Regions from separate parts of the Streptomyces sp. NPDC045678 genome, predicted to be linked through region 2. Evidence: riboswitches for the same ligand, from Rfam matches in the RefSeq annotation. Region 2 holds a riboswitch; each other region holds the start of a gene.
The links. Region 2 has a riboswitch for S-adenosylmethionine ahead of AC07DO_RS38640 (hypothetical protein). Riboswitches for the same ligand answer to the same signal wherever they lie in the genome.
Positions count from the first base shown of each region.

Region 1: linked by a shared signal. The riboswitch ahead of AC07DO_RS04850 (aminotransferase class V-fold PLP-dependent enzyme) and the one ahead of AC07DO_RS38640 (hypothetical protein) in region 2 are both predicted to bind S-adenosylmethionine.
Region 3: linked by a shared signal. The riboswitch ahead of thrC (threonine synthase) and the one ahead of AC07DO_RS38640 (hypothetical protein) in region 2 are both predicted to bind S-adenosylmethionine.

Region 1 covers NZ_JBWKJS010000001.1:1,099,704-1,110,156, forward strand. Annotated here, with positions in the region: gene qcrC (cytochrome bc1 complex diheme cytochrome c subunit) at 1-425, shown strand, start outside; gene qcrA (cytochrome bc1 complex Rieske iron-sulfur subunit) at 422-1,477, shown strand; gene qcrB (cytochrome bc1 complex cytochrome b subunit) at 1,474-3,114, shown strand; gene trpD (anthranilate phosphoribosyltransferase) at 3,285-4,349, shown strand; SAM riboswitch class IV at 4,472-4,589, shown strand; gene AC07DO_RS04850 (aminotransferase class V-fold PLP-dependent enzyme) at 4,779-6,158, shown strand; partial or broken gene AC07DO_RS04855 (glycerate kinase) at 6,184-6,530, opposite strand; partial or broken gene AC07DO_RS04860 (SLC13 family permease) at 6,522-6,747, opposite strand; gene AC07DO_RS04865 (small hydrophilic protein) at 6,735-6,953, opposite strand; gene AC07DO_RS04870 (Lrp/AsnC family transcriptional regulator) at 7,044-7,325, opposite strand; gene AC07DO_RS04875 (rhomboid family intramembrane serine protease) at 7,322-8,059, opposite strand; gene AC07DO_RS04880 (hypothetical protein) at 8,193-8,432, shown strand; gene AC07DO_RS04885 (NYN domain-containing protein) at 8,467-9,816, shown strand; gene AC07DO_RS04890 (C40 family peptidase) at 10,106-10,453, shown strand, end outside.
Region 2 covers NZ_JBWKJS010000016.1:16,827-27,279, reverse strand. Annotated here, with positions in the region: gene AC07DO_RS38665 (amidohydrolase family protein) at 516-1,844, shown strand; gene AC07DO_RS38660 (FG-GAP and VCBS repeat-containing protein) at 1,877-3,379, opposite strand; gene AC07DO_RS38655 (DUF3253 domain-containing protein) at 3,493-3,765, opposite strand; gene AC07DO_RS38650 (GNAT family N-acetyltransferase) at 3,806-4,360, opposite strand; gene AC07DO_RS38645 (SDR family oxidoreductase) at 4,394-5,122, opposite strand; gene AC07DO_RS38640 (hypothetical protein) at 5,222-5,515, opposite strand; SAM riboswitch class IV at 5,560-5,669, opposite strand; gene AC07DO_RS38635 (radical SAM protein) at 5,692-7,050, opposite strand; gene AC07DO_RS38630 (Gfo/Idh/MocA family protein) at 7,183-8,202, opposite strand; gene AC07DO_RS38625 (Gfo/Idh/MocA family protein) at 8,199-9,305, opposite strand; gene AC07DO_RS38620 (carbohydrate ABC transporter permease) at 9,344-10,207, opposite strand; gene AC07DO_RS38615 (carbohydrate ABC transporter permease) at 10,200-10,453, opposite strand, start outside.
Region 3 covers NZ_JBWKJS010000005.1:498,188-508,640, forward strand. Annotated here, with positions in the region: gene AC07DO_RS20320 (esterase/lipase family protein) at 872-2,152, shown strand; gene groL (chaperonin GroEL) at 2,282-3,907, opposite strand; gene AC07DO_RS20330 (cold-shock protein) at 4,264-4,467, opposite strand; gene AC07DO_RS20335 (MoaD/ThiS family protein) at 4,886-5,161, opposite strand; gene thrC (threonine synthase) at 5,279-6,574, opposite strand; SAM riboswitch class I at 6,592-6,739, opposite strand; gene AC07DO_RS20345 (glucosyl-3-phosphoglycerate synthase) at 6,909-7,853, shown strand; gene AC07DO_RS20350 (hypothetical protein) at 7,906-8,304, shown strand; gene AC07DO_RS20355 (alpha,alpha-trehalose-phosphate synthase (UDP-forming)) at 8,403-9,809, shown strand; gene otsB (trehalose-phosphatase) at 9,982-10,453, opposite strand, start outside.

The sequences.
Region 1 (10,453 bases), on a different contig from region 2:
CCTCGGTTCCGACCGAGAAGCAGTACAGCCCGGACGGGGCGGACATCGCCAAGGGTGGCGAGCTGTTCCGCACCAACTGCGCCCAGTGCCACAACTTCACCGGTGAAGGTGGCGCGCTGACGCACGGCAAGTTCGCGCCGTCGCTCGAAGGTGTCTCCCCGAAGCACATCTACGAGGCCATGCAGACCGGCCCGCAGAACATGCCGTCCTTCCCCGACACCACGATGCCGGAGAAGAACAAGAAGGACATCATCGCGTACCTCGACGCGGTCAACGGTGAGAAGACCGAGAGCCCTGGCGGTCTCAAGCTGGGTGGTCTGGGTCCGGTCAGTGAAGGCCTCTTCGGCTGGATCTTCGGTCTCGGCTCGCTGATCGCGGTCGCCGTGTGGGTCGCCGCTCGGACCGCAAAGGCCAAGAAGTCATGAGTAGCCAAGAGATTCCAGAAGAGAACCTGCCCAGCAAGCAGGAGACCGAGCACGGCTCGGTGGCCGTGACGGAAGAGAACCCGTTCGCCGACCCGGGGCTGCCGCCCCACGAGCACCGCGTCCAGGACATCGACGAGCGGGCCGCCAGGCGGTCCGAGCGCGCCGTGGCGTTCCTGTTCACGCTGTCGATGATCGCGACGGTCGGCTTCATCGCCTCGTACGTGGCGATTCCCGCCGACAAGAGCGTCTTCATCTGGCCGATCGGTCACGTCAGCGGCCTCAACTTCGCCCTGGGCACCACCCTCGGCGTGGCGCTGTTCTGCATCGGCGCGGGCGCGGTCCACTGGGCCCGCACCCTGATGTCCGACGTGGAGATGACCGACGAGCGGCACCCGATCGCGGCTGAGCCCGAGGTCCGCGCCAAGGTCATGGAGGACTTCAAGCAGGGTGCCGCGGAGTCGGGCTTCGGTCGGCGCAAGCTGATCCGGAACACGATGTTCGGCGCGCTGGCCCTGGTCCCGCTCTCCGGCGTCGTCCTGCTGCGCGACCTCGGTCCGCTGCCCGAGGACAAGCTCCGGCACACCAAGTGGGCCAAGGGCAAGATGCTCGTGAACATGAACACCCACGAGCCGCTGCGGCCCGCGGACGTGGCGGTCGGTTCGCTGACCTTCGCCATGCCCGAGGGCATGTCCGAGCACGACCACGACTTCCAGACCCAGATCGCCAAGGCCGCCCTGATGATCGTCCGGATTCAGCCGGAGAACATCAAGGACAAGCGCGAGCTGGAGTGGTCGCACGAAGGCATCGTGGCGTACTCCAAGATCTGCACCCACGTGGGCTGCCCGATCTCCCTGTACGAGCAGCAGACGCACCACGTCCTCTGCCCGTGCCACCAGTCCACCTTCGATCTCTCCGACGGTGCCCGAGTGATCTTCGGCCCGGCCGGCCACGCCCTGCCGCAGCTGCGCATCGGCGTGAACGAAAAGGGCTACCTCGAGGCGCTCGGCGACTTCGAAGAGCCCGTCGGTCCTGCCTTCTGGGAGCGCGGATGAGCACCACCACGACATCATCGAACGACAACCGCCAGAAGGCGCCCGCCGGTGAGCGGGTAGCGGACTGGGCCGACGGCCGGCTGGGGATCTACTCCCTCGCCAAGGCCAACATGCGCAAGATCTTCCCGGACCACTGGTCCTTCATGCTCGGTGAGATCTGCCTGTACAGCTTCATCATCATCATCCTCACGGGTGTGTACCTGACGCTGTTCTTCCACCCGTCGATGAACGAGGTGGAGTACCACGGCAGCTACGTCCCGATGCAGGGACAGTTGATGTCGGAGGCGTTCAACTCGACCATGCACATCTCCTTCGATGTGCGCGGTGGTCTGCTGATCCGGCAGATCCACCACTGGGCGGCGCTGATCTTCCTCGCCGGCATGTTCGTGCACATGATGCGCGTCTTCTTCACGGGTGCGTTCCGCAAGCCCCGTGAGGTCAACTGGCTCTTCGGCTTCCTGCTGTTCGTCCTCGGCATGTTCACCGGATTCACCGGTTACTCGCTCCCGGACGACCTGCTCTCGGGAACCGGTGTCCGCTTCATGCAGGGCGCCATCCTGTCGATGCCGATCGTCGGCACGTACATCTCGATGTTCCTGTTCGGCGGGGAGTTCCCCGGCGGCGACTTCGTGGCGCGGTTCTACTCGGTCCACATCCTGCTGTTGCCGGGCATCATGCTCGGCCTCGTGGTGGCGCACCTGATCCTGGTCTTCTTCCACAAGCACACGCAGTTCGCGGGCCCCGGCAAGAGCAACAAGAACGTCGTCGGCATGCCGCTGCTGCCCGTCTACATGGCCAAGGCCGGAGGCTTCTTCTTCCTGGTCTTCGGTGTCATCGCGGTCATCGCGGCGATCGCCTCGATCAACCCGATCTGGGCCATCGGCCCGTACCGCCCGGACCAGGTGTCCACCGGCGCCCAGCCCGACTGGTACATGGGCTTCGCCGAGGGTCTGATCCGTGTGATGCCCGGCTGGGAGATCAACCTCTGGGGCCACACGCTCGCCCTGGGCGTGTTCATCCCGCTGGTCGTGGTCTTCCCGCTGGTCCTCGTGGCCATCGCGGTCTACCCGTTCATCGAGTCCTGGGTCACCGGCGACAAGCGCGAGCACCACATCCTGGACCGCCCGCGCAACGCCCCGACCCGTACGGCCTTCGGTGTCGCCTGGATCACCGCGTACATGGTCATGCTGGTCGGTGGTGGCAACGACCTGTGGGCCACGCACTTCCACCTGTCGCTGAACGCGATCACCTGGTTCGTCCGGATCGCCTTCTTCGCCGGACCGGTCATCGCCTTCATCGTGACCAAGCGGATCTGCCTGGGTCTGCAGCGGCGCGACAAGGACAAGGTGCTGCACGGCCGCGAGTCGGGTCTCATCAAGCGGCTGCCGCACGGTGAGTTCATCGAGGTCCACGAGCCGCTCAGCAAGGAGCAGCTGCACACGCTCACCGCGCACGAGCAGTACAAGCCGGTCGAGCTCGGCCCCGCGGTCGACGAGAACGGTGTCGAGCGCAAGCTGTCCGGTCCGCAGAAGCTCCGGGCGAAGCTCTCCAAGGGCTACTACGGGGAAGAGGGCCAGATCCCCAAGCCCACCCCCGACGAGTACAAGGAGATCACGAGCGGCCACGGCCACCACTGATCATCTGAAGCTCTGAAGCTCTGACCAAAAGGTCGCCACGGCAGGAGCCCCGTCCATTGCATGGACGGGGCTCTTTGCCGTCCCGGAGGCTGGATAGGGTGGTCCCACCGTCCCACCCCGACGTGGCGGGGTGTTTCCTCCATACGCAGACGAAAAAACCAGGAGCGGCTATGAGCGCTGTGACCCCCGCAGGAGGCGACACCGCGGCGGACCGTTCCTGGCCCGACGTACTGAACGGCCTGCTCGACGGGCGCGACCAGAGCGCCGACGACACGGCCTGGGCCATGGACCGCATCATGCGCGGCGAGGCCACCGACGCCCAGATCGCGGGGTTCGTGGTCGCCCTACGGGCCAAGGGCGAGACCGTCGAGGAGATCTCCGGCCTGGTACGCGCCATGTACGCGCACGCCAACGTCATCGACGTGCCGGGCCCGACCGTCGACATCGTCGGTACCGGCGGCGACGGCGCCAAGACCGTCAACATCTCGACCATGTCCGCGATCGTCGTCGCGGGCACCGGCGCGAAGGTCGTCAAGCACGGCAACCGCGCCGCCTCCAGCGCGTCCGGCGCCTCCGACGTACTGGAGAAGCTCGGCGTCAACCTGGACCTCACCCCTCAGCGGGTGGTCGAGGTCGCCGAGGAGGCGGGCATCACCTTCTGCTTCGCCGTGAAGTTCCACCCCGCGCTGCGCCACGCGGGCGGCGCCCGCAGCCAGCTCGGCATCCGCACCGTCTTCAACCTGCTCGGCCCCCTCACCAACCCGGCGAAGGTGCGCGCCCAGGCGGTCGGTGTCGCCGACCCGCGGATGGCGCCCATCGTGGCCGGGGTCTTCGCCGAGCGGGGCCACTCGTCCCTCGTCTTCCGCGGCGACGACGGGCTCGACGAGCTGACGACGACCGCCACCTCGCGGGTCTGGACGGTGCGGGACGGCGCCGTGCGCGAGGAGGCGTTCGACCCGCGGGACGTCGGGATCGGCCTGGTGCCCGTCGAGGCGCTGCGGGGCGCCGACGCCTCGTACAACGCGGAGGTCGCGCTGCGGCTGCTCGACGGGGAGACCGGGCCCGTGCGGGACGCGGTGCTGCTGAACTCGGCGGCGGCCCTGGTCGCCCTCACGCCCACCGATCAGCCCCTCGTGGAGCAGATCGGCGCCGGCATGGCGAAGGCGGCGCAGGCGATCGACTCGGGGGCCGCGAAGCGGGCCCTGGAGCGCTGGGTGTCCGCCAGCAACCGCTGAGGAATCCACTGAGGAATCCGCTGAGAAGTTCCCTCCTTCGGCGCGGCGATGTGACGCACGGCGCAGTCCGGAATCTGGACTGCGCCTTGCGCGCCGAAGATCGTGTGGCAGGATGCTGCACAGGTCATGAGTGACAGCGACTACGGCCCCGGCCCGCTGTCCGGCAACCCTCCGTCCGTGGCGGGGTGCCCCGGGTGAAGACCAGGCCGTACGCAGCGAGGCGTATGGCAAGCGCGGACCCCTGGACATCGGTGAATGTCACAGCCCTGGGGTCCTGGTCCTCAAGGGAGCAGTCTCGTGAGCAAGCGAATGTGCTAGGGCCTTCGGCCCCTCTCCGCGCACCCTTCTTCTCTTCATCACTGCACCGCCGCAGGCCTCGGGCCCGGCCGTCGTCGCAGTGAACTCACTTGCCTCTTACGGGAGTTCGCCATGTCCGTTTCCGCTGTTGCCGCCGACTCGTCCGTCTGTGCCCCGCTCGCCGTCCTCGGCCGGGACGTCACCGTTCCGCTGGTCACCGGCGGTGAGGTGACCTACGCGGCGCTCGACTACGCGGCGAGCGCGCCGGCGCTGCAGCGCGTGTGGGACGACGTGGCCGCGTACGCCCCGTACTACGGCAGCGTGCACCGCGGCGCCGGGTACCTCTCGCAGCTGTCGACCGACCTCTTCGAGAACTCCCGTAAGACCGTCGCCGAGTTCCTCGGCTGCCGCGAGGGCGACCAGGTGGTCTTCACGCGCTCCACCACCGACTCCCTGAACCTCCTCGCCGCCGCCCTGCCCGCCGACTGCCAGGTCTTCGTCTTCGAGACCGAGCACCACGCCTCGCTGCTGCCGTGGCGGGACGCCCGCGTCACCTACCTCGACGCGCCGCGCACCCCCGACGAGGCCGTCCACACCCTGGAGCGCGCACTCGCCGACCGCGACCCCTACGGGCAGGCTCTCGTCTGCGTCACCGGTGCCTCCAACGTGACCGGTGAGCTCTGGCCGGTGCGCGAGCTGGCGGCGGCCGCTCACGCGCACGGTGCCCGCATCGTGCTCGACGCCGCACAGCTTGCGCCCCACCACCCCGTCTCCGTCGATGAGTTGGACGTCGACTGGGTCGCGTTCTCCGGCCACAAGCTGTACGCGCCCTTCGGCTCCGGTGTCCTCGCCGGCCGCTCCGACTGGCTGCGCGACGCCGAGCCCTACCTCGCGGGCGGCGGCGCCTCGCGGAAGGTGACGCGACGCCCCAGGGAAGCGGGCGGCGGCGTGGACGTGGAGTGGCACGACACCGCCGCCCGCCACGAGGCAGGCTCCCCGAACGTCATCGGCGTCTACTCCATCGCCTCCGCCTGCAAGGCGCTCACCGACGCGGGCTTCGACGAGCTCGTCGCCCGCGAGCAGCACCTCATCCGGAAGGTCCGCGAGGGGCTCGCCGAGGTGCCGCAGGTGCGGGTCCTCTCCCTCTTCGGCGACGACGCGCCGCGCGTGGGCGTCATCTCCTTCGTCGTGGACGGCTGGAACAGCTCGCACTTCGCCGCCGCGCTCTCCGCCGAGTACGGCATCGGCGTACGCGACGGCCTGTTCTGCGCCCACCCGCTGGTGCGCACCCTGCTCGACAGCGAGCCCGACGAGCCCGGCGAGTGCGGCGCCCCCGAGGCCGCGCCCGGCGAGAAGTCGCTGAACGCGATCCGCGTGAGCTTCGGCGCGGGCACTCCCGACGAGCACGTCGAGCGCTTCGTGCGCGCCGTCGGGGAACTGGTCGCGGACGGCGCGCGGTGGAGCTACCGCACCGAGGACGGGCGTTGCGTGCCGGACACCGGCGCCGCCTGAGCGGGCAGGCGTGAGCCGAGCACGATCGTCCGCGCGGCGCCCGGTGGTCGAGGGCGCCCTCCGCGGGGACGACGAGGTCGGCGCGCGCCCGCAGGTACCGGATGAGGAGGTGCGCCCAGTGCTCCGGGGCGGCGGCGAGGTGCCCGACCTGGGTGGGTGTCGCGCCCTTTTGCGGGCCGAAGGCACGGGCGACGCCGCGCACAGGACGTCGAAGGGGTTGCAGGCGACGCGGATCCCGGTGTCCGCGAGGCGCGGGTCGATGCCGGTCGGGTCGATGCGGTTCAGGAGCGTCAACTCCCGGCCCCCGCGCGGCGGTTCCCCTCCGTCGAGGTCCAGGAGCCTGGCCCCGAGGGTGTGCAGGGCGCCCGCACCGACGGCCGCCGCCACGACCAGCGGTACCAGGACCGACGAGCGGGCCGAGCGGGACTGCAGGACTAGGTGCGCGGCCGTGCTGACCGCGACGAGGCACAGCCAGTCAGGCGGGGAGGTCCAGGGGCAGCCCTGAGACCAGCCGTCTCGCCGCCCCCGCCTCGGCGAGCGCGACCCCGATCACGGGCGGAAAGAGCAGCGCGGGCATCACGACCAGTCGCTTCCGGCCGACGAGGACCTTGGCGCCGCGCGGAGGGGGTCCGCGGATGGGGCCGGCTTCGAGGACGGCGAGCTGCACTCCAGCTCCGCCTTGGGCGGGGCCTTGGGCTGCTCGGGGCTGTGCGTCAGGACGTAGCTGGTCGCGGCGGTGCCGAGCGGAATCGCGACGGCCGCGGCCGGGGCGGCCGTGCGGCGGGAGAAGGCCATGACTGCGAGGGTGCGCGGCGGACCGCACCGCCAGGGTGAGGCGTGGATGAAGGAACCCTCATGCGGGGAGCGTGCCGGAGCTCCCGGTGATCAGGAGTCGAGACCGATCGCGAAGGCGGCTTCGAGGTCGTGCTGCGAGTACGTGCGGAAGGCGACGTGCGTGTCCGTCCCCTCGACGCCCGGGATCTTGCTGATCCGGCCGGGGATGACGTCCGCCAGGTCGTCGTGGCGCGGCACGCGCACCATCGCGATCAGGTCGTACGTACCGGTCACGGAGAAGACCTCGCTGACCGAGTCGAGCGCGGCGATCGACTCGGCGATCTCCGGAATCCGGTCCACGCTGGTCTTGATGAGCACGATCGCGGTGATCACGGCTGGCTGTCTCCCTCGGTGGCCGGTGCGCTGCCTTTCACATGCACTCTAGTCCTCCGCAGACTCCACCCCCACGCGAAGAGGAACCCGAGCGAGAAGCCCACGAGGTGCGCCAGATAGGCCACCCCGGTGCCCTTGCCGCCCTGCCCCGCCGCCAGCCACTGCAGCGCCACCCAGAACGGCAGCACCACCCATGCGGGAAAGCGCAGCGGCAGGAAGAAGAGGAACGGGAAGAGGCTGGTGACGCGCGCCTTAGGGAAGAGATAGAGGAAGGCGCCGAGGACGGCGGAGATCGCCCCGGACGCCCCCACGAGCGTCTGGTCGGAGCCCGCGTGCGCGGCCGCGTAGGCGAGCAGGGCGAAGTAGCCGCAGCAGACGTAGAAGAACGCGTACAGGAGGTGCCCCATGCGTTCCTCGACCATGGCCCCGAACACGTACAGGAACAGCATGTTCCCGAGCAGATGCAGCCAGCTCCCGTGGACGAACAGAGCGGTGAACGGTCCCAGGGCGGCACGCGGGACGCCCTTGAAGAGCTCGACGGGGACGACGCCCCACCGCTCGAAGTAGGCCTGCTGCGCGGCGAGCAGTTCATTGCCCCTGCCGTACGAGGGGTTGAACCCGGACACCGGCGAGATCACGAAGATCACGCAGCAGACGGCGATCAGTCCGTACGTCACCGGGGCGGACTGTCCCCTGAGCAGTCGGCCCGCCTTCGTACCCCATGTGGCGATCATGAACAGAGCATGACGTAACGGGCGCTACCTGCACAGACCGCCATGCCGCCGTGGAGGCCGCCACGTGGTGCCCCTTACAGGCCTTAGGGTTACGGGCAATACGCACCAAGGACACCGACGGAAAGCAGCCACGATGACGGTCCCCCTGCCGACGGACACCACCAGGTGGCGCTGCACGCTGTGCGGCAACCTCACGCGTTTTGACGTGACCCGCAGCTCGAAGGTCGTCGAGTATGTCCATCTCGACCTGGCCGGAGAGTCGAACGTCGAGGAACGCGAGGTGGTCAGTGAGACCATCGAGTCGGTGCGCTGCCGCTGGTGCAACGCGGTGGATCAGGTGGAACTCGTGGACAGGCCGGGCACCGACTCCTGAGGGAGCGGGGCCCGCACAGCTAGTGGGGTGACGGATGGTGGAGAGCTCAGGCGGGGAGCCGGACGACGGCGCCGCTGAGGTGCTCGACCGTCCGCTGCCTGACGGGGTGCGTCGGCGGGTCGTCCAGATCGTCTCGGACGGCTTCGGCGGTCTCACCCTGGCCGAGTTGCCCGCGCAGCTGCGGCAGTACGCGCGGTTCACGCCGACCCGGCGCGCGAAGTTCGCGGCCAACGCCATGGCGGCCGCGGTGGAGAACGACACCCTCTTCCGGCAGCGCATCGGCGAACGCCTCAGGGAGGTCCAGCCCGAGCTGGCCGGCGCCCTGGACTCGGGCTCGCCGCCCCCCGCCGCCGACCCCCTCGACGTGGCCGCCGCGGCCTACGTGCTGCGGCCGACCGGCTGGGTGAAGCTGGTCACCGCCGCGGGCGAGGAGGCGCAGCGGGCCGACGCCGAACGCGTCGACGACGAGACCAGGGCGGAGCTCGAGCGGCTCCGTGAGGAGCTGGTCGCGGCCCGCGGCCAGACCAGGGCGGAGACCGAGCGGCTGCGCGTCGAGCTCGAATCGGCACGCAGGGAAGCCGAATCGATGCACCGCAAACTGCGCGGCGCGCTCAGCGACGTCAAGCGCGGCGAGGCCGCACTGCGCAAGGCCACCGCGGAGGTCGAGGCCGTGCGCGCCGAGGGGCAGGCGCAGGTGTCCGCCGCCGAGAGCGAGGCGCGGCGGCTCAAGGCGCGGCTCGGCGAGACCGAGGCCGCCCTCGAGGCCAGCCGCAGGGCCGCGCGCGAGGGACGCAGCGTCGAGGACATGCGGGTGCGCCTGCTGCTCGACACGGTCCTGGAAGCGACGCAGGGGCTGCGGCGCGAGCTCGCCCTGCCGCCGGTCTCCGTGCGGCCCGCGGAGACCGTGGACGCCGTCGAGCCGGGACGGATGTCGCCCAAGGACATCGCCGCCCGCGCGCTCTCCGAGAACGACCCGGCGATCCTGGACCAGCTCCTCGCGCTGCCCCAGGCCCACCTGGTCGTGGACGGCTACAACGTCACCAAGACCGGCTATCCGACCATGCCGTTGGAGAAGCAGCGGCTGCGGCTGCTCGGTTCGCTCTCGCAGCTCGCCCTGCAGTCGGGCGCCGAGGTCACCTGCGTCTTCGACGGCGCGGAGCTGGCGGCGCCCGTGCTGCTCGCGCCGCCGCGCGGGGTGCGGGTGCTCTTCTCCAAGCCGGGCGTCACCGCTGACGAGTTGATCCGTCAGCTGGTGCGCGCGGAGCCGCCGGGGCGGCCCGTGGTGGTCGTCTCGACCGACCGCGAGGTGGCCGACGGGATCGCGAAGGCGGGGGCGCGGCCGGTGGCTTCGGCGGTGCTCCTGAAGAGGCTTTCGCGCGGTTGAGAGCGGGGCTTTCGGTGGGCTACGCGGTTCTCGGCAACTCCTGCGCCCTATGCCCGAATTGAGGCCTCCCTCACGCGACGTAGCGTCAGAAGATCATCACTGACTGTGCGTCATGAGTAAAGAATGGCCTCTCGGGACGATTTTTTGATGGTGTGATTTGAACTGATCACAAGGAGGTCACTAATGTCACCTCGAACCTCCGCTCGGTTGATCACCCATCCGGGGTGACGGCGGCGGTACCCGCCCACCGGGTCTCGGTAGGCGGCTGGAGGAAGAAGGAGCCGCCTTCGTGGCGTCCCACCGTCGACCCAAGCAGCCGAGCCGCACCCGCGTGACCGTGCTCACCGCAACCGCCGCCGCTGCCGTGGCCCTCACCTCGCAGGGTGCCGCCCAGGCCGCGCCCAAGCCGAGCAAGGACGAGGTCAAGTCCAAGGTCGACAAGCTCTACGAAGAGGCGGAGCGGGCCACCGACAAGTACAACGGGGCCAAGGAGAAGCAGGAGAAGCTCGAGAAGCAGATCGGCGACCTCCAGGACAAGGTCGCCCGCGGCCAGGAGGAGCTCAACGACCTGCGCGACGGCCTCGGTTCGATGGCCAGCGCCCAGTACCGCTCCGGCGGCATCGACCCCTCCCTGCAG
Region 2 (10,453 bases):
GGCGCCAACATTTCCTGGACGTTACGCCACCTACTCTGACCTGCGACGACGGTCGTGGCCTGCGGCGGGGCGGGGTGTACGGACCAGTTACGCCACCTCGGCCGCCGCCCCGAACCCCTCCTTCCCTTTCCGTTTGCCGAAACCCTTGTTCCGCCTGACGGACTCGCCTAAGGTCAGCCGCCACGGCCCGGCCGCCCCGTGCGGCCGGGCTTTCCCTGTGCGAAACGCCAAAGGAGCGTGCGGTGGAGAACGAGTACGCGGACGAGGGCCGCGACATCGGCGTCGGTGACAGCGGCAGCGGGCGCGGCAGTGGCAGCAGCGACGGGGCGTACGGCGTAGGACGTCGCAGTTTCGTCGTCGGCGCCGGGCTGGCCGGCACCGGCGGCCTCCTCGGCCCCACCGGCGCGGCACCCGCGGCCGCCGCCGAACACGACGGACACGGCTCCGGTCACGGGAGCCGCGACGGGCACGGCGACCGCGGCACCTTCGGCCCCGACGACTTCCGCGCCAGGCACCTGCTGCTCGTACCCGATGTCGTCCTGCTCCCCGAGGGCCCCGTCAAGGACCGCGCGGTGCTCGTCCAGGACGGCACCTTTCGGGCCGTCGGGCCGGTCCGCAGGCTCACCCAGGCGCACCGGAACGCCGAACTCGTGCGCCTCAAGGGCCACTTGCTGATGCCGGGGTTCGTGGACGCGCACCACCACCTGACGCAGAGCTTCGGCAAGGCCCAGGCGTTCGGTCAGCCGTCGGAGATCTTCAAGACCGTCTGGGAACCCCTGGAACACGCGCTGGACGAGGAGACCGCGTACCTCTCCGCGAAGCTCGCCGCGCTGGAGGCGCTGCGCGGCGGGTTCACCACCGCCGCCGACGCCGGCACCCGCGCGCCCGTCGACGTGGGCGTCATCGCCAAGGCCGCCGAGGAGGCCGGGCTGCGCTGCGTGCTGTCGAAGGTCGTCTCCAACGGCAAGGGCGGCAAGGAACATGTGGAGCGCTTCCAGGACTCCCGGCTGATCCATCCCTCACTGGCGATACCCGTCCCCGAGGACGCCACCGCGGAGGTGCTGAAGAAGACCGCCGACCTGTGCGCGGACGCCGACGTAGTTTTCCAGGTCCACGTCAACGAGCACCTGGCCTCCGTCGAACGCTCCCTCAAGAGCGTGGGCCGACGCCCGTTGTCGTACCTGCACCACATCGGAGCCCTCAACGCGCACACCCTCGGATCCCACGCCACCCTGCTCACCCCCGACGAGATGCGCATGCTCGCCGACACGGGCGCCGCGGTCAGCTACAACCCGGTGGCCAGCGCCTGGAAGGGCAACGCCGTCGCGCACGCGCTCATGTGGCACACCATGGGCATCCGCTTCGGCACCGGCACCGACGGCACGCGCGGCAACGGGTTCCGCCTGGTGGACGCCGCGGAGAGCGCCCAGCGGCTGTCCTACGGCCTGATGTCCGGCGACTCCTCGTGCGGCGCGGGCCGCGTGTGGCTCACCCACGCCACCTCACTGAGCGCCGACGCCGTCGGGCTCGGCAGGGTGACGGGCGAGATCGCGGTCGGCAAGGCGGCCGACTTCCTGCTCGTCGACCTCCAAGTGCCCGAGCTCACACCGTCGTACGACCTGTCGTGGGAGCTGGTACGGATGGCCGACCGCGACCAGATCAGCGCGGTCTTCGTGGACGGCAGACTGCGCCTGTGGCACGGCTGGCCCACCGACTGGGACGGGCGTGCGCTGGTCCGCCAGGCCGCCGAGACAGGGCCGGAGGTCGTGCGGCGCGCCCGGATCCAGCGGGTGGACCCGGACCCGGACCGCGCCGCGCGCCGCCCGGGGCGCGCACGCTCCTGACCGACGCCACGGCGGCCGGAACCGGAGTCCCCTCAGGGGATCACCGTTCCGGGGCCGTTGTCCCCGCTCAGGTTCAAGCCGAACAGCGCCTTCGCCGCCGGTGCACCGATGTCCGTCGGGTTCTGCGCGGACGACTGCGAGGCCGTCAGGCCGGCGGCGGCGCCGCGCAGCAGCCACACCGCGCCGCCGTTCTTGACGGCACCCAGGTCCTCGCCCGGCGCACCCGCGACCAGGTCCGCCCTGCCGTCACCGATCACGTCGAGGAGCCGGACCGACCCGCCGAAGACGTCGCCGGACTCCGCGGTGCCCGGGACGCCCGTCGTGTCCTGGTGGAACGCCTGCGCGCCCTTGCCGGTGAGCCCGTCCCCGCCACCCTTGAGCAGCACCACGGCGCCGGCCTTCGCCTTCGAGCCGATCGCCTCACCGGGGACGCCGACGGCCAGGTCGGGGTATCCGTCGCCGTTCGCGTCGCCGGCGCCCAGGCGGCCGCCGAACTGGTCACCCTTCTCGCTCGCCCCGGGCACGCCCGCGGTGTCCTGGGTGATCGTCTGCGTACGGGTCCGGCCGGGACCGGACGACGAGCCGTAGTAGATCTTGACGGTGCCGGGGTCCTCCTCGGTGCCCTCGGTGTCGCCGTTCGGGAAGATCCGGGTGGCGAGGTCGGCGTCGCCGTCCTGGTCGAAGTCGGCGACCGCGGTTCCGGCCGACGAGCCGAGGGGCTGCGGGGCGGTGGACAGGCCCGTCCTGGTGCCGAGCCACAGCTTGCCGCCCTCGGCGTGGTTCTCGTAGACGTAGAACGTCGCCAGGTCCTCGATGCCGTCGCCGTTGAAGTCGCCCGCGGCGGTCGCGTTGATGAAGTTGTCCGTGCTGTACACCTTCACCGACTGCCCGCGTGCAGGGGCTCCGTCACGCCGGAAGGGGCCGTAGAGCACGTCGTGGTAGTCACGGTCCTCGCCGTTGCCCATGAACAGGTCCGCGTGCCCGTCACCGTCGAAGTCACCCGCGGTGATGTCCTCGCCGACCTGGGCGTTCGCCGGGGCGGGAAGGCGCACGGCGTCCTGGCCGGAGATTCCGGTTTTCCGGCCCCACAGGACGGTCACCGATCCGCCGACGTTGTTCTCGGGCCGGTACTCGCGGCTCACCACCGCCAGGTCGGTCAGGCCGTCGCCGTCCAGGTCGCGGGAGACCAACGCGTAGCCGAAGCCCTGGTTGTCGCCGGGGGCGCCGGGCACGCCGGGGCTGTTCTGGTCGATGACCGTGGTGCGGGCGGGGTCGGGGCCGTGCGCGGAGCCGTACCTGAGGGTGATGTAGCCGGCCCAGGCGTGCCCGCCGACGGTGGCGCCGGGCGCGGCCACGGCGACGTCCTGGTAGCCGTCGCCGTCGAAGTCCTCTCGTACGGTGGCGGCGGCGCCCTTCTCGGACGCGGTCCTCGCGGACGCGGTGCCCGCCAGGACCGGCACGCCGAGCGAACCGATCAGGGCCGCGGCCACGGCGGTCGAGGTGGCGGTCGACAGGGCGGGTCGGCGGATGCCCACGGTTCCTCCTTGGGCGCGCACGTGGTCGAAAGGCGTGCACGCGGACGTGACTCACCTCGGAGACACGCGGAAACAGCCGATGGTTGTGCGCGGCACAGCGGGTGAACGGAGTCCTACCGGATCCGGCGGATGCGGATGGGGCCGCGGGCTTCCGCCGGGTCGACCCGCTCGCCGCTCTGCGTGATCTCCACCTTGCCGGCCTCGACCAGGCTCCGGGCCGCGCGCCGGGCGGGCTCCATCAGTGCGCGCCACCCGTCGTCGTCCCCGTCGTGGGCCGCCCGCGCGGCGTCCGAGGGACAGATCGTGGCGTCCGGGGCCCGGCGGTCCAGCAGCTCCAGGATGGTCTCTTCCAGGCGCCGCTCGGTCTTCCGCTCGCTCTGTGTCACCGGACCAGTCTCGCACCGGCGAGCACAGAACGGCCTTCGCTCACAGCGGGCGGTCGTTGAGGATCTTCTGGAAGAGCCGGTGGTCGCGCCAGGCGCCGTTGATGTAGAGGAAGGAGGGCGCGACCCCGTACTCCTCGAAGCCGCACTTCCTGAGCACGCGCTGCGACGCGGTGTTGTGCATCAGGGTGCCCGCCTCGACGCGGTGCAGGCCTAGTTGGGTGTCGGCCGCCGCGCAGGCGTGCCGCGCGGCGGCGGAGGCGAGACCGCGGCCCACGTGTTCGGCGTCGATCCAGTAGCCGAGGTTTCCGCTGCGGGCCGGGCCGAGCACGATGTTCGAGACGGCCGCGTGGCCGACGATCTCGGCGCCGCTGACCAGCACCCAGTGCGCGGACCGGCCCGCACGGCCGTCCGCGAGCTGCACACGGACCCGCTCGGCCTGCCCCTCCGGGGTGTAGAAGGCGGCGGGACGGTCCGGTTCCCAGGGGCCGAGGTGGTCGCGGTTGCGCCGGTAGGCGCGGGCCAGGGCCGCCGCGTCGTCGAGGGCGAGGGGCCGGATGAGGACGCCTTGCACGAGGTCGACCGCTCCACTGATCATGCGCTCATCGTACGAGCGGCCGACCGGGACGCGTCAGCGTCCGCCCGCGACCCGCAGCACGGTGCCGGTGGCGTACGAGGCTTCGTCCGAGAGCAGCCAGGCGACGGCCGCCGCGATCTCGGAGGGCTGACCGGAGCGCCCGAGGGGGATGCCCGCGGCGAGCTTGGCGGGACGCTCGGGGTCGGCGTGGAACTCGGTCCAGATGACGCCGGGGGCGACGGCGTTGACCCGGATGCCGTCCCCGGCGACCTCCTTGGACAGGCCGACCGTCATGGTGTCGACGGCGCCCTTGGCGGCGGCGTAGTGGACGTACTCGCCGGGGGCACCCAGGGTGGCGGCGGCCGACGAGACGTTCACGATGGCGCCGCCGCCGTTGGCCTTCATGTCCCGTACCGCGCGCCGGGCGCAGAGCAGATAGCCGAGTACGTTCACTTCGAGCGCCCGGCGCATGTCCTCGGCGTCGGCGTCGGCGAGGAGCCCGACGGGGCCGCTGACCCCGGCGTTGTTGACCAGTCCTGTGACAGGGCCGAGCCCTGCGGCGGCGTCGAAGAGGCGGTCGACGTCGGTCTCGTCGGCGGTGTCGACCTCGACGGTGACGCTGCGGCGGCCTGCGGCGCGGACCGCGTCGGCGGCCTTCTCGGCGGCGGCCGCGTTGGAGCGGTAGCCGATGACGACGTCGTGGCCGTCCTCGGCGAGACGGGCGCTGACAGCGGCGCCGATACCGCGGCTTCCGCCGGTGACGACGGTGACGGGGTGCTGCACGGGGACCTCCGGCTCTGGGTGGCTGACTGTCGCGCCGCCCGGGCGCGGGGATCGCCCGCACCCGGATCACGCCGTCATCCTACGAACCGGTGATCTTGGTCAGCCGCGAGGGGCCTCGTGGCCGGTCCCGCCGGCCACGCCGACCAGCGTCGCGCCGGCCCTGTCGCACCGCAGCTTCAGCACGTTCCGGTGGGGCTGCCACTGGGCGAGGCCCTTGTGCTCGCGCAGCAGGCGGCGCAGGTGCTGCGGGTCGCGCGTCCACAGGGCCGCGGGGACGCCCCTGGTCGGGCCGAGCACGTGGAGAGCGATGCGGCCGTCGTCCGCGACGTCGTACGAGGACAGGAGCACGTCGACCGAGGTGTCACGGGTGTCGTGCGCGGGGGAATGCGTCATGGGGTGCCTCCGAGGTCGTGGACCCCGGGTTTCGCCGACCCGGTGATCCGCCGTTCCCCGTGCGCGTCGCACGGGGCGGGTCGTCACCCGGGGCACCCGCGACGGAGCGGGGTGCCGTCCAGCGAGCCGGGGCTTGACACTGGAACTCGTGACCCGCCCCGACCGTAACACTTCGCCTAGCGGGACGTCGCGGGAGTAATCGCGTCCTCCGGTGCGGCCGCTTCCGCGGGCAGGCTGTCCATGAAGGAGCTGACCGAGAAGACCGCGTTGCCGGGGCCCGCGGGGCCGTAGCCGGGCGGCGAGGAGAGGCCGTTGGCCTCCATCGTCGCGCGGTACGCCTCCAGGAGCCGCACGTGGTACTCCAGCGGCGCGCCCTGCGGGTTCGCCTTGCCGAGCGGCGTCGTGGGCTCCGGGCACCAGGTCGTGAAGCGGGGCGTGATGCCGCGCGACATGAAGTACTGCAGGCCCTCGACGGTGGAGTCGATGGCCTCGTCGACCGTCTTGAAGCCGAACGGCTCGGCCATCTCGACGCCCGCGACGAAGTTCGGGATCACGTTGCGCGGTCCGAACACCTCCGCGGAGTCCAGGATGCGGCGGTGCCACTCGTCACGGCCGACGTACCGCTCCTTGCCGGGGCAGTACCGCTCGAACAGGTACGGGTCCCAGACCTCGTAGTTCGGATGGTAGATCCGCACTCCGTAGTCGTGGAAGCGCTGCACGTCCTCCTTGGGCAGCGCCTGGGCGACGACCTTGCCGATCCAACGGCCCGGGAAGCGCTCCTCGATGGCCTTCGCGTACTGCCCGTAGAAGTCGGCCTCGTCCTTGCCCTGGAGCCGCGTGGTGATGGCGCCGCCGGTGAGCGTGTACGCGGTGGAGGACTTGTTCGTGTCGTACTTGTCGATGATGGCGAGGGCTTCGAGGACCTCGTCCATCGGCTTCACGCCGGTGTAGGGGCGGCCCGCCGCCTTCTGCTGGCGCCAGTTGTGGTTGATGTCGCAGTACTGGCACTCCTCCTTGGCGCCGAAGTACTGGCAGACCCGGAAGACCGTCAGGTAGATGAGGTAGCCCCATTGAATGGTGGGCGCCACCTCCATCACCGACTTGCCGTTCTCCAGCGTGTGCCGGTAGTAGTCCGGCATCGGGGGCAGGCCGACGTCGGAGATCCGCGCCCCGTCCAGGTACAGGCCGAGCACGCCGTGGTCGTCGGCGGCGACCCGGTAGGGCGAGGACGGGTTGACGCGCACCGAGACGACGGTGCGGCGCAGCCCGTACGGGCCGCCGGTGAGGACGATCTCCTCCGGCGGGCGGCGCAGGGCGGCGGCGCCCAGCTCGGGCAGCGTGCCGTGGTCGAAGGAGAAGATGAAGTACGACTTCGGCTTGACCTCGCCGTTCTCGTTGTCGCTGAGCGCCGACTCGTCGAAGGCGATGCCGCCGCGCAGCAGATCCTCCTTGATCACGGCTTCCCGCGGCACGTGCGGGAACCGCTCCATGAGTGACTCGATGAGCTGGGTACGGCTCTCGCTGCGGCTTGGCATGGGCCGGGCACCTCGGATCCTGTTCGGTCGATCTGTCCCGTCCACGCTAATACCCGCCCGATCCGTTCCGGATCCGACTCCGGTCTCAGTGCGTCTCCACCGCAGGTCTATCCTGCGAGGTCCGGGGCTCCCTCAGTCCCCGTCGAGCATGACAGGGACGCCGCTGCGGGCCGACGCGTAGCCGGCCTCCACCACGCGCAGAGTGCGCAGGCCGCCCTCGCCGTCCGCGACCGTCATGGCGCCCTCCTCAGCCCCGTACAGGAACGCCCTCAGCATCAGCTCGTCCAGGTCGGCGCCGAAGGGCACCTCGGTGCCGCTGCCCCTGCGCTCGCTGAAGCCGTGCACCTTCTGGTCGAAGGCGTCCATCTCCAGGGTGGCCCGTTCGCCGACGACGGTGAGTTCCAGGCCGCCCCACGAGTGGTGGGAGCGGGGGTGCGACCAGCTGCAGTCGATGGTGGCCACGGCGCCGTTGGAGTAGGTGACGCTGACCAGGCCGCCGGTCTCGGCGGCGACCTCGTCGGCGTACAGGAGGTTGTTGGTCTGTGCGTACACCTCGACGGGCCTGGCCTCTGCGAAGAGGTCGTCCAGCAGGTCGGCGATGTGCACGGTGTGGTCCATGAGGGCGCCGCCGCCGGAGAGCGCGGGCTCGGCGAACCAGCGGCGGGCGCGGGTCGGCATGGCGCCGTTGTTCGCGCCGGACACGGCGAGGACCCGGCCCGCGTCGCCCGCCGCGACGGCCGCTTTCACGGCCGCGTAGGCCGGGCTGAACCGCACCGGGTAGGCGACCGCGAGCCGCACTCCCGCGGCCCGGCAGGCGGCGACCATCGCCTCCCCGTCCTCGACCGTGGCGGCGAGGGGTTTCTCGCACAGGACGGGCACGCCGTGTGCCGCGGCACGTTCGACCAGGGGCCGGTGCCGTGCGTTCTCGGAGCAGACGATCACGGCGTCGGGGCCCCAGGCGAAGGCTTCGTCGTACGTGTCCGCGTACGCGACGTGCGCCGCGTCGGCGACCGCGCGGCCCCGCACCTCACCGGGCGCCGCGAGGTCCGTGTCGGGGTCGCTGCCGAGGACGTCGACGCCCGGCATGCGGGAGAGCAGACGCAGGTAGGACGCCGCGTGGACGTGGGCGAACGACAGGACGGCGACCTTCATCGCGTGGCCTCCTCGGCGCCGGTGGCCGCGTTGACCGCGGTGTTCTTGGTGGTCTCGGTGGGCTTGGTGGGCTCGGTGGGCTTGGTGTTCTCGGTGGGCTCGGATATTTCGATGACGCGGCCGGTGCGGCTGGATTCCACGGCGGCCTCGGCGATCCGTACGGCCTCGATGCCGTCGCGGGTGCTCACCCTCGGTTCGGGCCCGCCGTCCTGCCAGGACGCGGCGAACTCGCGGAGTTCGGTGAGGAAGGGGCTCTCGGTCATGGGGCTGGTGGGGATGCCTTCGTTGGCGGCGCGCACGCCTTGGGCGGTGATGCGGAAACCGGGTACGGCGGTGGAGTCGTGGTGCAGGAGGCCGTCGGCTCCCGCGACGCGGAACGTCGTGCGGAACTGCTGGTCGGGCAGGCCCCACAGGCCGTTGATGTGGCTGACGGCGCCCGAGGCGTGGGTGAGCACGGCCGACGCGGTGACGACCTCGGGCGGCGTGCCGGTGGCGTGCTCGACGCCGCGGGTCCGCGCGTGCACACGGACCACGTCGCCCGCGAGCCACCGGGCGATGTCGATGTCGTGCACCATCAGGTCCATGATGACGCCGCCGGACTTGCCGGGGTCGCCGAACCAAGGTGCCCACTGGGGCCTCGCGCCGCCGCGCGTGAAGCGCAGCACGGCGAGTTCGCCGAGATCGCCGCGGGTCACGGCCTTGTGCAGGGCCGCGTACGCGGGGAAGTAGCGCACCACGTGGGCGGGGTGCAGCCGTACGCCCGCCGCGTCGGCGGCGGCCCCGATCTCCTCGGCGTCGCGGGCGGTGAGGGCGAGGGGCTTCTCGCAGACGACGTGGCGGCCCGCGGCGACGGCGGCGAGGGCGAGCTCCTTGTGAGTGGGGGTGGGGGTGCAGACGTCGACGGCGCTCGCTTCGGTGAGGAGGGTGTCGAGGTGGTCGACGGCCCGGACGTCGTGCCCGCGCTCGGCGTACTCGGACGCGAGCTTCTCCGCGGAGCCGTCGATGGTGTACACGCTCACCCGGGCGCCAAGGGCCAGCCAGCCGGGCAGATGTGCGCGGGCGATGCCGCCGGCGCCGAGCAGGCCGATGTGGAGCGATCGCATGGGGCCTCGCATGGGGGGATGCTGCCTTTCCGTCGGGGTCAGCTCTTGGAGCCGGAGAGGGCGACGCTCTGGACGAAGTGCCGTTGGAGGAGGAGGTAGACGACGAGCATCGGCAGGCTGGCGATCAGCGAACCGGCCATCATCACCGGGTAGTTGGTCTCGTACTGCCCCTCGAGCGAGGTCAGCCCCGCGCTGATCGGCATCTTCTCCGGGTCGGTGTTGACGATCAGCGGCCACAGCAGGTCGTTCCAGGACCACATGGCGGTGATGACGGCGAGCGCGGCCAGCGCGGGCCGGATCAGCGGCAGCATGATCGACCAGAAGATGCGGAAGGACCCGGCGCCGTCGATGCGCGCGGCCTCCTCCAGTTCCCTGGGGAGCGTGAGGAAGAACTGGCGGAGCATGAACGTGCCGAAGGCGCTGAACATGCCGGGCAGGAAGAGCGCGGGCGCGGAGTTGAGCAGTCCGAGGGACTGGATGATGTCGTACTGCGGCAGGACGAGCAGGGAGCTCGGCACCATCAGGACGGACAGGAAGAGCGCGAACAGGACGTTGCGGCCGCGGAATTGCATGCGCGCGAACGCGTAGGCGGCGAGCGAGCAGAACACGAGCTGGCCGAGGGTGCGCCCGACGGTGTTGATCAGGCTGTTGGTGAGCATCTCGCGGAACGGCAGCGCGGTGAAGACCTCTTCGAAACTCGCCCAATTCCAGTCCTTGGGCAGGAACGTGGGCGGCACCTGCGAGGTTTCCGCGAGGGTCTTGAGGGCGGTGAGCAGCTGCCACAGGAACGGGAAGACCATCACGAGGGCGCCGAGGGAGAGCACGGCGTGGGTGGCGACGGATCCGGAGTTGAAGCGCTTTCGGGTGGTGGGGGCGGCAGGTGTGCCGGACGTGTCAGGCATAGTGCACCCACCTCTTCTGGATCCGGAACTGGAGATACGTCAGGGCGGCGATGACCAGCATCAGCAGGAAGGCGAGCGCGGCGGCGGCGCCCTGCGCGTTCTCGATGAACGCCCATTTGTAGAAGAGGCCGACGACGGACTGCGTATCGCCGATCGCGGGGTTCTTCTCGGCCATCATGATGTAGATCAGGTCGAAGGTCTGCAGTGAATTGATCATGCAGATGACGGAGGCGAAGAAGATGGTCG
Region 3 (10,453 bases), on a different contig from region 2:
AATCCCTATCGGGGCATCGGAAATTCCTAAGGCCCTATTCCTGCTCCCGTCATACACACCCGCGACCTCGCACCAATCGCATGCGTCAAATACTGCGGCGGCCCGCACTTCCGCCAACGACGGACCCGGCAACCCTCGAAGTCCCCGCCCGGCGCTCAAGTCTGGGACCCCGAGACCTCTTTCAGTGGACCGGGAGGCGGGCCTCAACCCACCCCCCTCCCGGACGTGAGCGGCAGCGGCAGTGTCCGCTGGATCACCCGCGGCACCGCTGGTCACGACGTGGTTCGCGCGAGGCGCCACAGAGCCGGACGTGCTCCGTGCGCTCACAGCCGGGCTGCCCAGCCCGGTCCACTCGCGGCGAACCGCACCCCGGCCACGGACCGTCCCTGCCACCGACGGCGGTCCGCGCCCACGCCGCGGCGGTACGCACAGCCGCAGCCCGCCCCCGGGAAAGGACGCGCACATGACCGCTCCGACGGTCCGACGGCACACCGCCAGGGCACGATGGAGGGGGAATTCGAGGATCTCGCACGGCGGGCACCCGAGACCGTGGCCGACTACGCCGACCGACACGGCGCGCACCGCCCCCGCGTCGTCTTCGCGACATACTTTCCCCGCCGGGCGGGCGGCCGACGCCCCTCGCCCCGCCCGCGCGTGGCCGACGCGCCACCCTTCCCGGCGCGCCCCCGCCCCGTACCGCCCGGTCACCCCCGCCCAACCGCCCCGGCCCTTCCCGAGCCCCGTACGGGAACGGCCGAACGCGAGCTGTCCGAAAGGGCGCTGAGGCGTCACCCCTGATCACGGCGCGTGCCGATGATGGCACCCCACGTCATCGAAGCGGCACGACCGGACACGACCGGAGGGGACCTCCATGACCGACTCCAACGAGCCCACTCAGCCCGACCTGGAGCAACTGGACGAGCGCGAGATCGCCGAGGCGATCGGGGCCGCCGCCCGCATCACCCTGGCCCCCGGCCCGAGGGAGGCGCGGGAGGCCCCCGCCGAGGCACCGGCGCCCGACGACGAGTGGGCGCTGCCCGGCGGCACCGCCTGGGTGTACCTCGCCGACAAGGAGAAGGGCCTGACCCGCCCGGTGATCATCGGCGACGGGTTCAGCTCGGGGCCGAGCGACCTCAACTTCTCGTGGGAGATCATGGAGCGCGGCCCGTACGCGTTCGTGAGCGAGCTGCGCAACCGCGGGCGCGACGTCGTCCTGGTCGGGTACGACGAGCGCAGCGCGTCGATCCTGGAGAACGCGGAGGTCGCGAGGGCCGCCATCCTGGAGGCGATCGCGCGCCGCACGGGCGACCACCCCCTGACCGTCGGCGGGTTCAGCATGGGCGGTCTCGTCACGCGGTACGCGCTGGCGAAGATGGAGCACGAGGGCGGGCAGGCGAACGACCACCAGACCGCGCTGTACTTCTCGTACGACAGCCCGCACCGCGGCGCGTGGATCCCGATAGCGCTGCAGGCGTTCGCGCACTACATCCGCAGCCTCAACGCCGCGTTCTCGAACCAGATGAACAGCCCGGCCGCGCGGCAGCTGCTGTGGCAGCACATCAGCGAGTGGGGTGACACCCCGGAGACCGACAAGGAGCGCGGCACGTTCCTCGCCGAGCTGGACCGGGTGGGCAGGTGGCCGTCGCGGCCCAAGAAGATCGGCGTGGCGAACGGGGTGCGCATCGGCGAGAGCAACGGGATCCGGCCCGGTGAGCAGGCGTTCCACGGGAAGGGGCTGGCGATCACCGGCACGCGGCTGTACACGCAGTCCGCGGGTGAGGACGAACTCGTCGCGCAGCTGCGGGTGGTGACGCTGCGTCGGCCGCACGTCAACACGTCGGGGCTGCCGGAGATCGACGGGGCGCCGGGCGGCACCCTGGAAGGCTTCGGCATCCTCGCCGACGAGCTGAACAAGATTCCGGCCCTGATCGGCCTCCGCTCCGATGCGGACATCCGCGAACACTGCTTCGTGCCGACGGTCAGCGCGATCGCCCTGCGCGACATCGACACGCACGAGAAGCTGTACGAGCCGGTGACGGCCGCGGCGGAGAAGGAGAGCGAACTGGACGAATTCCTCTGCGCCTCCCGGAACGAGCCCCACACCCTGGTCACCGAGGAACTCTGCACCTGGATCCTGGACCGCCTGCCGTAACCGAACCACCCGCCTGCCGCAGCGCGGGGAACCACCTGCCGCGGCGCGGAAAACGCCCGAGGGCGGCACCCCTTCCTGAGAAGGGGTGCCGCCCTCGGTACGTCAGGACAGTGATCAACCAGAGGTCGATCAGAAGTCCATGTCACCGCCCGGCATGCCACCCGGGGCGGCGGCAGCGCCGGCCTTCTCGGGCTTGTCGGCGATGACGGCCTCGGTGGTGAGGAACAGCGCGGCGATGGACGCGGCGTTCTGCAGGGCGGAACGCGTGACCTTCGCCGGGTCGAGGATGCCCTCGGCGATCATGTCCACGTACTCGCCGGTCGCGGCGTTGAGGCCGTGGCCGACGGTGAGGTTGCGGACCTTCTCCACGACGACGCCACCCTCGAGGCCACCGTTGACGGCGATCTGCTTGAGCGGGGCCTCCAGGGCGAGCTTCACGGCGTTGGCGCCGGTCGCCTCGTCACCCTGCAGGTCGAGCTTCTCGAAGACCGAGGCGGCCTGGAGGAGAGCGACGCCACCACCGGCGACGATGCCCTCTTCGACGGCGGCCTTCGCGTTGCGGACGGCGTCCTCGATGCGGTGCTTGCGCTCCTTGAGCTCGACCTCGGTCGCGGCACCGGCCTTGATGACGGCCACGCCGCCCGCGAGCTTCGCCAGGCGCTCCTGGAGCTTCTCGCGGTCGTAGTCCGAGTCGCTGTTCTCGATCTCGGCGCGGATCTGGTTGACGCGGCCCTGGACCTGGTCGCTGTCACCGGCACCGTCGACGATCGTCGTCTCGTCCTTGGTGATGACGACCTTGCGGGCGCGGCCGAGCAGGTCGAGACCGGCGTTCTCCAGCTTGAGGCCGACCTCCTCGGAGATGACGGTGCCACCGGTGAGGATGGCGATGTCGCCGAGCATGGCCTTGCGGCGGTCACCGAAGCCCGGGGCCTTGACGGCGACGGACTTGAAGGTGCCACGGATCTTGTTGACGACCAGGGTCGACAGGGCCTCGCCCTCGACGTCCTCGGCGATGATCAGCAGCGGCTTGCCGGACTGCATGACCTTCTCGAGGAGCGGAAGGAGGTCCTTCACGTTCGAGATCTTCGAGTTGACGATCAGGATGTACGGGTCGTCGAGCGACGCCTCCATACGCTCCATGTCGGTGGCGAAGTACGCCGAGATGTAGCCCTTGTCGAAGCGCATACCCTCGGTGAGCTCCAGCTCCAGACCGAAGGTCTGGGACTCCTCGACGGTGATGACGCCTTCCTTGCCGACCTTGTCCATCGCCTCGGCGATGAGCTCGCCGATCTGGGTGTCGGCGGCGGAGATGGAGGCCGTGGAAGCGATCTGCTCCTTGGTCTCGACGTCCTTGGCCTGCTCGAGCAGGGCGCCGGAGACGGCCTCGACGGCCTTCTCGATGCCGCGCTTCAGGGCCATCGGGTTGGCACCGGCGGCCACGTTGCGCAGACCCTCGCGCACCAGGGCCTGGGCCAGGACGGTCGCGGTCGTCGTGCCGTCACCGGCGACGTCGTCCGTCTTCTTCGCGACCTCCTTGACCAGCTCGGCGCCGATCTTCTCGTACGGGTCCTCGAGCTCGATCTCCTTGGCGATGGACACACCATCGTTGGTGATCGTGGGGGCGCCCCACTTCTTCTCGAGGACGACGTTGCGACCCTTGGGGCCCAGGGTCACCTTGACGGCGTCGGCGAGCTGGTTCATGCCGCGCTCGAGGCCGCGCCGTGCCTCCTCGTCGAACGCGATGATCTTGGCCATGTGAAGTGGTCCTCCCGGACGGGGTGGAAACGCAAAAACGGATCGTGCTGGTGCCCGCGACGGACGGCCTGCAGCCCTTGTGGTTCCTTGCCCCACCCGGCCTGCGGGCCTCACCGACCCGACCCAAGTTCTGTCACTCTCACTGGGAGAGTGCTAAGCCCAATGATTAGCACTCGACCCCTGCGAGTGCAAGCGCCTCTCATGGATCCCGGGGAGGAACCCAGGGAGATCCCGGGAGGATCCCGGGGGCCGGTCCCGGACCTACCCCGGTCGGGCCGGGCACACACGAGGGGCTCGTATCCCAGTTGGGATACGAGCCCCTCGCGATGCTTGCTTCGGTGGTCGATCGCGCCGAGCTAGACGGCGAGCTTGACCATGTCCGCCTGCGGACCCTTCTGGCCCTGCGAGATCTCGAACTCGACTCGCTGACCTTCTTCAAGGGTGCGGTAACCGTCCATCTGGATCGCGCTGTAGTGGACGAAAACATCCGCACCACCGTCGACCGCGATGAAGCCGTACCCCTTCTCCGCGTTGAACCACTTGACGGTGCCCTGAGCCATGCCTAACTCCCCTATTACTGGCCCTTGCACAGGACCGCACTTCGCGGACCCGGGTCAGACCTCACCCCCCACTGGTAGGGGTGTGCGCCGGAACGCGTCGACCGCCGCTGAATGTATCTGTCCAACTGCCGTCTGCAACAGGTCAATCGGACGAGAATTCTGGGCACGCCCGATCGGTAATATACGGAGATTCCGTCCGAATTCAGGGCAAGTCGGGCCAGGCAAAAGCCGCAAAAGGTTCAAATGGGCGGTGCTCTTTGGCTGCTTCTTGTCGGCAAGAGGCCGACTTCGTATATGCGCTCGGCAAGAGTGGCGGAGCGTGCTTCCCAACTGTACCGCGCTCAACCATGCAGAATTGCCCCCTCCGTTTCTCTCGCGGAGGGGGCAATTCAGATAACGCAGGGTGCTTGCGAAAAGATCAGCCGCCGGCGACGGCGGGAATGATCGAGACGCCCGCGCCGTCCGGCGTGGCCGTCTCCAGACCCTGCTCAAAACGGACGTCGTCGTCGTTCACGTACACGTTGACGAAGCGGCGCAGCTTGCCCTGGTCGTCCAGGACGCGGGCGGCGATGCCGGTGTGGTTCTTCTCCAGGTCGGCGATGACCTCCCCGAGGTTCGCCCCCTCAGCGGCGACCTCGGCCTTGCCGCCGGTGTAGGTGCGGAGAATGGTGGGGATACGGACGTTGACGCTCATCGGATTCACCTCAGAAGTACGGGGGCGGAGAGAGGCGCCCCTGGAAGGGGCGCGGGGAACTGCGCGAGGACGGACCACGGGCCCGCAGCCGGCGGCGGACACAGGGCCCTACGGCGACTAACCGGCGAGCCCCGCGGAGCGGAACGCCTCAAGGCTCGGCTTGATCGTGGCGGTGGCCTGCGACGTCTCGGCGACAGCGTCGAGCGTCTTGAGGCCGTCCCCCGTGTTGAGCACGACCGTGGTGAGGGACGGGTCGATGAGGCCCGCCTCGACGAGCTTCTTCGTGACGCCCACCGTCACCCCGCCCGCGGTCTCCGCGAAGATCCCTTCCGTGCGGGCGAGAAGCTTGATCGCGTCGACGACCTGCTCGTCGTCGACGTCCTCCACCGCACCGCCCGTACGCCGCGCGATGTCCAGCACGTACGGCCCGTCGGCCGGGTTGCCGATCGCGAGGGACTTGGCGATCGTGTTCGGCTTCTGCGGACGGACCACGTCGTGGCCCGCCTTGAACGCCGCCGACACCGGCGAGCACCCTTCCGCCTGCGCGCCGAAGATCTTGTAGGGCTTGTCCTCGACGAGGCCGAGGGCGATGAGCTCCTTGAGCCCCTTGTCGATCTTCGTGAGCTGCGAGCCGGAGGCGATCGGGATGACCAGCTGGTCGGGGAGCTCCCAGCCGAGCTGCTCGCAGATCTCGTACGCCAGGGTCTTGGAGCCCTCGCCGTAGTACGGCCGCAGGTTGACGTTGACGAAGCCCCAGCCCTCGCCCAGCGGGTCGCCGATGAGCTCGGAGCAGAAGCGGTTCACGTCGTCGTAGTTGCCCTCGATGCCGACGAGCTCGCCGCCGTAGACCGCGGCCATGACGACCTTGCCCTGCTCCAGGTCGTGCGGGATGAACACGCAGGACCGGAAGCCGGCGCGGGCCGCGGCGGCGCCCACCGCGCCGGCGAGGTTGCCCGTGGAGGAGCAGGACAGCGTGGTGAAGCCGAAGGCGCGCGCCGCTTCGAGCGCCTGCGCGACGACGCGGTCCTTGAAGGAGTGCGTGGGGTTGCCGGAGTCGTCCTTGACGAACAACTTGCCCTGTTGCACGCCGAGTTCCCTGGCGAGGTTGTCGGCCTTGACGAGCTTGGTCCAGCCGGGGTTCAGGTTCGGCTTGTCGGCCACGTCGGCGGGGACGGGCAGGAGCGGGGCGTAGCGCCAGATGTTGGCGGGGCCGGCCTCGATCTGCTTGCGCAGGGCCTCCGGGTCGCCGAGCGGCAGGTCGTACGCGACTTCGAGGGGCCCGAAACACTCGGCGCAGGCGAAGATCGGGCCGAGCGGGAACTTGGTGCCGCACTCACGGCAGGAGAGGCCGGAGGCGGGCCCGAGGTCTACGGAAGAGGTGGTGCTTTCGGTGGCGACAGTCTGCACAGCCATGGAGGCGAGGCCCTTTCTCCTCATCTTCCTCGCGACGCATCTCGCCGCGAGACGGAATTGGCACCTTCGCCAGCCGGGAGCCTCGCTGCGCTTGTCTGCGCGAGACCGACTGGGTGGTTGCCGGGGCTTCAACGGGCCGTATCCCTCTGCCCCTCTGGATGAGCGGTATTCGATTATGGGTTTCAGTTGTGAATCTCAGATCTTGTCCGAGAACGCGGTGGTGACCCCGACATGCGATGGCCACCGGCGTTGTTCAAGACTGTAACCGAAGCCCCGGACCCTTGAGATAGTCGTCCGAACCGCGAGATGGATCACATATGGGAGGACCACGACCGTGCTGGAAGAGGTCGAGCACTGGCTGAGCAGGCGTTCCTGGTCCGTCGCCGACCGCCCGCGGGACCTGCTGGCCGCCGCCAAAAGGACGGGCGGCGCGTCGGTGAGCGTCGTACTGCCCGCGCTCGACGAGGAGGGGACGGTCGGTGAGATCGTCGCCGAGATCCGCCGCGAGCTGATGGAGAAGGTTCCGCTGGTCGACGAGCTCCTGGTGGTCGACTCCGGCTCGAAGGACCGTACGGCGGAGGTCGCCGCCGCCGCGGGCGCCAAGGTCGTCCACCGCGACGTGATCCTGCCGCGCCTGCCGGCCGTCGCGGGCAAGGGCGAGGTGCTGTGGCGCTCGCTGCTCGCGACGAGCGGCGACATCGTGGCGTTCGTCGACGCGGACCTGAAGGAGTTCTCGGCGGACTTCGTCGCCGGGATAGTCGGCCCGCTGCTCACCGACCCGGACGTGGCGTTCGTGAAGGCGATGTACGACCGTCCGCTCGCGGGGGCGGACGGGCAGGGCGGCCGGGTGACGGAGCTGATGGCGCGGCCGCTCCTGAACATGCACTGGCCGCGGCTCGCCGGGTTCGTGCAGCCGCTGGGCGGCGAGTACGCGGCGCGCAGGTCGCTCCTGGAACGGCTGCCGTTCCCCGTCGGGTACGGCGTGGAGCTCGGCCTGCTCGTCGACGCGCTGCACACCGTGGGTCTGGACGCGCTGGCGCAGGTCGACGTGGGGGTGCGCAGGCACCGGCACCAGGACGGGCAGGCGCTCGGGCGGATGGCGGCGGCGATCTACCGGACGGCGCAGGTGCGGCTGGCGCGCGGTCATCTCGTACGTCCCGAGCTCACGCAGTTCGTCCGCGGGGAGCACGGGTTCGAGCCGAGGACCCACCCGGTGGACACGGAGGAGCGGCCGCCGATGGCCGATATCTCCGAGTATGCGCACCGTCGCGTGGCGTAACAGCCGAATATCATGCGCTTTGCCTACATTTCCCTTTATGTGGGTCAGATGCATGTGGGCAGAAGATGCCCTGAGAGTCGTGCGGCGGGCGGGCGTGCTGACGCTCGCCGCCGCCACGGTCGCCGCCGGGTTCCTCACCGCGACCGCGGCGCCCGTCGCCGCGGAGGTCGTCGCCGCGAAGGTCGTGGCCGCGAAGGTCGTCGAGCGCCGGACCGACACCCGCTTCCTCAGCGAGGACGACGGCGCGGTCGGCCCCAAGTACCGCAACGACCTGAGCGTTGACGCCAAGACCTCCGAGGTGCCGGACAGCGACCGCGCCAGGGCCCGGCGCGCCGGCGACGTGCTCGCCGAGACGGGCAGCTCCCGGACCCTGCTCCTCGGCGGGGCCGCGGCGGCGCTCTGCGGGCTCGGCGTACTGGTGATCGTCGCGGCCCGCAGGCGCCGCGACTGACCCACCCGGCCCAGCGGCACACGGCGGCCGGATTCCCTTCTCAGGGAGTCCGGTCTCCGTACGTTTGAGGGTTTACGGGACGGGCTACGTTTTGCCACATGGTCTCCGAGTCCGCACCGTCAGCAGCGCAGGTCCTCGTCGCGTCCAACCGCGGCCCCGTCTCGTACACCGTCGGAGAGGACGGTGAGCTCACCGCGAAGCGCGGCGGCGGCGGACTGGTCTCAGGACTCAGCGCGATCGGCGACGAGGCGGACGCCCTGTGGGTGTGCGCGGCGCTCGGCGAGGGCGACCGCGAGGCGGTGCGGCGCGGCGTCGGGGAACCCGGCGTGCGCATGCTGGACATCGACGCGCGCATCCACGCGGACGCGTACAACGGCATCGCCAACTCGGTGCTGTGGTTCGTCCACCACATGCTGTACCAGACGCCCCTGGAACCGGCCTTCGGCCCGGAGTTCCGCGCACAGTGGGCGGCGTACGAGACGTACAACCGGGCGTTCGCCGAGGCGCTGGCCCGCGAGGCGGCGCCCGGGGCGGCCGTCATGGTGCAGGACTACCACCTCGCGCTGGTCCCCGGCATGCTCCGCGAGCTCCGCGAGGACGTGCGCATCGGCCACTTCTCGCACACCCCGTGGGCGCCCGCCGACTACTTCCGGATGCTGCCGGACGACGTCGCCGAGCAGCTGCTGCGCGGCATGCTCGGCGCGGACCGGCTCGGCTTCCTCACCGGCCGGTGGGCCGACGCGTTCACCGACTGCTGCGTGCGGGTCGTGGGCGGCACGTCGGGCACCCGCATCGGGGTGCACGGGCTCGGCGCCGACGCGGACTTCCTGCGGGAGCGGTCGCGGCGGGACGACGTCGAGGAGCGGATGCGGACGCTGCGGGAGCAGGCGGGCGAGCAGGACGGCGAGGCCCGCAAGCTGATCGTGCGGGTGGACCGCACCGAGCTGTCCAAGAACATCGTGCGCGGCCTGCTGGCCTACCGGGAACTCCTCGACAGCCGCCCCGAGTGGCGCGAGCGCGTCGTACACGTCGCCTTCGCCTACCCGTCCCGGCAGGACCTGGCGGTCTACCGCGACTACACGGAGGAGGTCTCCCGGCTCGCCGCGGAGATCAACTCCACGTACGGGACGGACGGCTGGACCCCGGTGGTCCTGCACGTCAAGGACGACTTCGCCCGCTCCCTCGCCGCCTACCGCATGGCGGACGTGGCCCTGGTCAACCCCATCCGCGACGGCATGAACCTCGTCGCCAAGGAGGTCCCCGTCGTCTCCGACGACGGCTGCGCGCTGGTCCTCTCGCGGGAGGCGGGCGCCCACGAGGAACTCGGCGAGGACGCCCTCACCGTGAACCCGTACGACGTGACGGCGACGGCCGACGCGCTGCACGCCGCCCTGCTCATGCCGTGGGACGAGCGCGCCGAACGCACCAAGCGCCTCGCGGCGGCGGCGACCGCGCTGCCGCCCGCACAGTGGTTCCTCGACCAGCTGCGGGCACTCACCGGCTGATCCCGGGCCCGGCGGTCGAGGCCGCCGTTCTTCTGTCTGCGACCCGGTGGGGGCTGGTCGCGCAGTTCCCCGCGCCCCTGGGTGGTCCACACCGTCCGGCTCCTCCGGGTCGGACGACCCAGGGGCGCGGGGACTGCGCGACCAGCCCACGACGGCCCGCAGTCGCGCACCGTCAGTGCAGCCGGGAACCGATCCACGACAGCAGCCGCACCACACCCGCGGGCCCGTCCACCACCAGGTCCGCCCGGTCGGCGAGCTCCGCGACCTCCGAGCTGCCGCTGCACACGAGCACCCCCGCCACACCGTCCGACCGGAGCTTCTCCACGGCGCCGAAGGCCGGCAGGTCGCCGAGGTCGTCGCCCGCGTACAGGACGGACTCGGCGCCGACCTCCCGCAGGTACTCGGCGAGGGCCACGCCCTTGTCCATGCCGGGCGGGCGCAGCTCCAGGACGAGCCGGCCCGGCTCGACGATGAGGCCGTGCCGGTTCGCCAGCTCACCGAGCGGCTCCCGCAGCGCCTCGAAGGCGGCCTGCGGGTCCTCCGCGCGGCGCGTGTGCACCGCGACGGCCCGCCCCTTCTCCTCTATCCACGTGCCGCGCCAGGCACCGATCGCGTCCAGGAACCCGGGGAGTTCGGCGCGCACG